Regions from separate parts of the Acidovorax lacteus genome, predicted to be linked through region 2. Evidence: predicted binding sites of a transcription regulator. Region 2 holds the regulator's gene; the other holds the start of a gene.
What was found. The regulator FNR, encoded in region 2, switches genes on or off when oxygen is low (the NO sensors DNR and NnrR bind a similar motif). The targets are predictions, from matches to a motif close to TTGATNNNNATCAA.

Region 1 (2,391 bases), on a different contig from region 2:
AGCCCTCAAGGGCGTGCCCGTGATGGAACAGCCCGTGCCAGAAGGCGTGGTGAACATCGGCGGCGAATGGTTCTATGAGGAGTACGCGCGCAACAGCGGCGTCTCCAGCCTGGGCATGGAAGATGCACGCGCCCCGGGTGGCTCCGCACCGGCGGTGGCACCCGCCGCACCTCCGCCCGCCGAGGAACGCAACCGCATTCTGGAGCTGTTCCGCAACTAGGCTTCGCAACGCGCCCGTGTGCCGTACGCGGAGCGTGTTGCTAGGGCTGCATGACAAGGGCGCTGGACGCGCACCGGACGCCAAGCCTTTACGCCCAGCTGCCGCCGAAGCGCGCCGCTGTACCGGGACACGACACCACGAGCCTATCGGTCGCTCTGGCGTCCGGTGCGCCTGCCTGACCGCCCTTTGCTCCCACCCAGGCCCCACACGCGTACCGTTGGGGCTCCCTTCTGTGCACACGCAGGGGCCCGCATGGGCAGCCGGCTTCAGGCGGACTCAGGGGTGGAACTGCAGGTCCAGTCCCGATTGCTCCGAGGCCGCACGGCTGAGCGCGGCGAAGAACTCATCACCGCCCTTGGTGTCGCGCCAAGTGCCCTCGACATGACGGTAGTGGTAACCGCCAGACTTGGCCGCCATCCACACCTCGTGCAGCGGGCGCTGCAGGTTGATCACGATCTGGCTGCGGTTCGGAAAGGTGAGCGTGACCATGCCCCCGGTGCGCTGGTTGTCGATGTCGGCGTCGGTCTCGTCGTTGAGCGCATCGCAGCCTGCCTCTACGGCACGCAGCAGGCGCTCGGCAAGATCCATGAATTCGAGGTCGGTCATTAGAATCCGGGCATGTCCAAAGCTGCGCGAATTCTAGTCACGGCCGGTATCCTCGTTGCCGGGGGGGCCTCCTTGGGCGGCTGCGGCCAGCGGGGCCCGCTGTACCTGCCCCAAGGGCCCGAAGCGGCCCAACGCGCCACCCTGCCGCAGACGCTGGACCCCATACGCAACGCGCCCGCCCCAGCCACACCTGCGGTCCCCGCCAGCGCGCCGCGCTGAAGCCAGCCCACGGTACCGGAGAGAACCGGCGCCCCGCAGGTGCGTGGTGCGCCCGCCCGCGTTCCGCAACGGGTCGGCACCGCCCACCGCAGCGTGGCCAAGCAGCCACAACCGCTCCGTGGTTGCACAGAGCGCGCAGAGCTTGATATCCATCAAGCTCCTGCCTGTGAACGCCACCTACAGTCGGTGCCTTTCCACCCTGCACCTGTACTGCCATGGCCATCGAACTCTACCGGGACAAGAACCACGCCTGCCTGATGTTCACCGACCTCATTGAGGAGGACGGCCAGGCGGTGCAGGCCAACCAGTTCCTGATCGTGGACGACGACACGGGCGCCATCATCGACCCGGGCGGCAATCTGGCGTTCAACGAGCTGTTCATGGGCATGACCAAGCACTTCCCGCCACACAAGCTCTCGTACCTGATCGCTTCGCACGCCGATCCAGACATCATCGCTTCGCTCGACCGCTGGATGACCAGCACCAAGGCCTCGCTCGTGATCTCGCGCGTGTGGGAGCGCTTTGCGCCGCACTTCACCAAGGTGGGCAAGACAGAAAACCGTGTGATCGGGGTGCCCGACAGTGGCGGACACCTGCCCCTGGGTCGGCACGAGCTGGTGCTGCTGCCCGCGCACTTCATGCACTCGGAAGGCAATTTCCATTTCTACGACCCGGTCAGCCGCATCCTGTTCACCGGGGACCTGGGGGTGTCGCTGATGTCGGGCACCGAAGCGCAGAAGCCCATCACGGACCTCAAGCCCCATATTCCGCGTATGGAAGGGTTTCACCGCCGCTACATGGTGTCGAACAAGATCCTGCGGCTGTGGGTGCGCATGGCGCGCCAGCTCGACATTGCGATGCTGGTGCCGCAGCATGGTGCGCCGATTCTGGGCAAGCCGGCCATCCAGGACTTCTTCGACTGGATCGAAAGCCTGATGTGCGGCATCGACCTGTTCGACGACCGCGCCTACCAGCTTCCCACCGCCTACATCGACCCCGTCACACGGCAGATGCGGCCCGCGCTGCGGGCTGTGGGGGCCTGAACTGGTCCCGAAAACACGCGTCAAATTGCTTGCTCGTGCTTAAGAACCAAGCACGAGCCGCTATCAATAGCATAGCAAACAGCCCTAAGCGACCATCCTGGGAGGCCGCAGGCGCTGCCACAGCCGCCAGCCCAGCAGCCCGCCCAGCACAGCGGCGTACACCGCCACCTCGCCCACCAGGTTTTTGCCTGCGCGCATCCACAAGAAATGCAGCACGGCCAGCACCGCCACGGCATATACGCTGCGGTGCAGCGCCTGCCAGCGCCGCCCCCCCAGGGCGCGGGCTACGCGCCGCGGCGACGT
Region 2 (2,391 bases):
CCAGGCTCTTGGCGTTCTGGCTGTAGGTGGCCCCCACGCGACCGATGGCCGAGACCCCAAGACCGATCAGGTCGCAATCGGGCTGTGTGCTGTAGCCCTGGAAGTTGCGGTGCAGGCGCCCCTGTCGCTTGGCCACCGCCAGGGCATCGGTTGGCAGGGCAAAGTGGTCCATGCCCACGTACACATACCCGGCGTCCATGAAAGCATCCAGCGAACGCGACAGCATGGAGATCTTGGCCCCGGCGGTGGGCAACTCGGCTGCGACGATGCGGCGCTGAGGCTTGAAGCGCTCTGGCAAGTGCGCGTAGGCATACAGCGCAATGCGGTCGGGCCGCAAGTGGGCCACCTGCGCCAGCGTACGGTCGAACGACTCAGGGGTCTGTCGCGGCAGCCCGTAGATGAGGTCCACATTGATCGACTCGAAGCCCAACGCGCGTGCCGAGGCCACCAGCTCAAACACCTGCTCTGCGGGCTGGATGCGGTGCACAGCCTTCTGCACCTCAGCGTCGAAATCCTGCACCCCAAAGCTCAGCCGGTTGAAGCCCAGCTCCGCCAGCACCGCAAGCCGTTCGGCTGTCACGGTGCGGGGATCGACCTCGATCGAATACTCACCGCCCGGGGCCAGCACAAAGCTGCGCTGCAGCATGGCCATGAGCTCGCGCAAGCCATCGTCAGACAAGAAGGTGGGCGTGCCGCCGCCCAAGTGCAGCTGACTGACCGTCTGCCCCGGGCCGCACCGCGCGGTGTGAAGGTCGATCTCTCGGCTCAGATACCGCAGGTAGGTGTCTGCGCGGTCATGGTGCTTGGTGATGATCTTGTTGCAGGCGCAGTAGTAGCACAGCGACTCGCAAAACGGGATGTGCACATACAGCGACAACGGCATCGCCTTGGTGGTGGTGCCCAGACGGCGCTGGTCCAGCGCCAGTACGTAGTCGTCCTGACCGAAGGCTTCAACGAAACGATCGGCCGTAGGATAAGAGGTATAGCGAGGCCCTGGCACATCGAAACGGCGCAGCAGTTCGGGCGTTACAGCGGTCATGTGGAAATATCCTTGCGTGCTTTTGCACTGTGCCTTAGCCTTCGAGGCATGTCCTTGACATGAATCAAGCGATCTGCCGGTAGCTGCGGCGAGAATTTGCCTTACATCAGCTGCAGGCTCGCTCCTCGGAGAATGTCTGTGACGGCCTGCCGATCGAAGGTACAGGCGTTGCCATCTTTTTTTCAGAGTCCATGAATCCGCTCACCATCAAAGTCGCCTGTTCCAACTGCAACCTGCGTGAGTTGTGCATGCCGGTGGGGCTGAACGAGCAGCAATTGCAGCGCATTGATGACATCGTGGCGATCCGGCGCAAGGTCAAACGCGGCGGCACCCTGTTTCGCAACGGTGAGGCCTTTACCTCGCTGTACGCGATTCGCACGGGTTTCTTCAAGACCTGCGTGGCCACGGAGGACGGACGCGACCAGGTGACAGGCTTTCAGATGGCTGGCGAGATCATCGGTCTGGACGGCATCGTGAACGACCACCACACCTGCGACGCGGTGGCATTGGAAGACGCCGAAGTCTGCGTGATGCCGTTCGATCGGATCGAGGACCTGTCGCGCGAAGTGACGGCACTGCAGCACCACGTGCACAAGATCATGAGCCGCGAGATCGTGCGCGAGCACGGCGTGATGCTGCTGCTGGGCAGCATGCGGGCTGAAGAGCGGCTGGCGGCGTTTCTGCTTAACCTGGTGCAGCGCCTGCACGCGCGCGGGTTTTCGCAGTCTGAACTGGTGCTGCGCATGACGCGCGAAGAGATTGGCAGCTACCTCGGGCTCAAGCTCGAAACCGTGAGCCGTACGTTCTCGAAGTTCGTCGAGGAAGGCATCGTCGAAGTCAAGCAGCGGCATGTGCGCATCCTCGATACCGATGCGCTCAAGCGCATCGTGAACAGCCAGCAGACCTGCCACTGAAGGCGGCTCTCCCGCTGCCAGCGCTGGCCTGTGGCACGGCCCGCCGTGCCGGCAGATCCACCCCGGCACCCCTGTGAACCAGGCGGCTTGCGGTCGGCCGATGCGCCTGTGCAGCAGCCCCACCGGTGCATCACCGAACGCAACCGGCAAAAACGCGCACCGCACCCACGCCCACGGCCCTTGCGTAGGCTGCTTGCGCTGTCTGGTGCGATTTCGGCCCCTCGTGCTTATTTGACAAGCACGAGCAGCTCCTGAATTGATAGCAAACCAAAAACCTGGCACCGCCCGGCCCGCAGCGCGCGGTGCATCCACCGCAACGCAGCGGCTGCGTGGAGCACGGTGCCACGCCGTTGCGGGCACCCGCGCGCGACCGTTGCGGCTCAGGAACAGGATGCGCCCTTGCGGCAGTCGTCCGGCCGCTGGTCCTGCGGCACCGGA

Region 1: the regulator FNR is predicted to act here: its motif matches at 1,188-1,201, upstream of ABD866_RS07935 (oxygen-binding di-iron domain-containing protein).

What each region holds. Positions count from the first base shown of each region.
Region 1 covers NZ_BAABEX010000009.1:97,417-99,807, forward strand. The annotation lists gene ABD866_RS07920 (penicillin-binding protein 1A) at 1-220, shown strand, start outside; gene cyaY (iron donor protein CyaY) at 497-826, opposite strand; gene lptM (LPS translocon maturation chaperone LptM) at 839-1,045, shown strand; gene ABD866_RS07935 (oxygen-binding di-iron domain-containing protein) at 1,261-2,088, shown strand; gene ABD866_RS07940 (protein-methionine-sulfoxide reductase heme-binding subunit MsrQ) at 2,173-2,391, opposite strand, start outside.
Region 2 covers NZ_BAABEX010000030.1:68,965-71,355, forward strand. The annotation lists gene hemN (oxygen-independent coproporphyrinogen III oxidase) at 1-1,039, opposite strand, end outside; gene fnr (fumarate/nitrate reduction transcriptional regulator Fnr) at 1,231-1,953, shown strand; gene ABD866_RS15225 (hypothetical protein) at 2,334-2,391, opposite strand, start outside.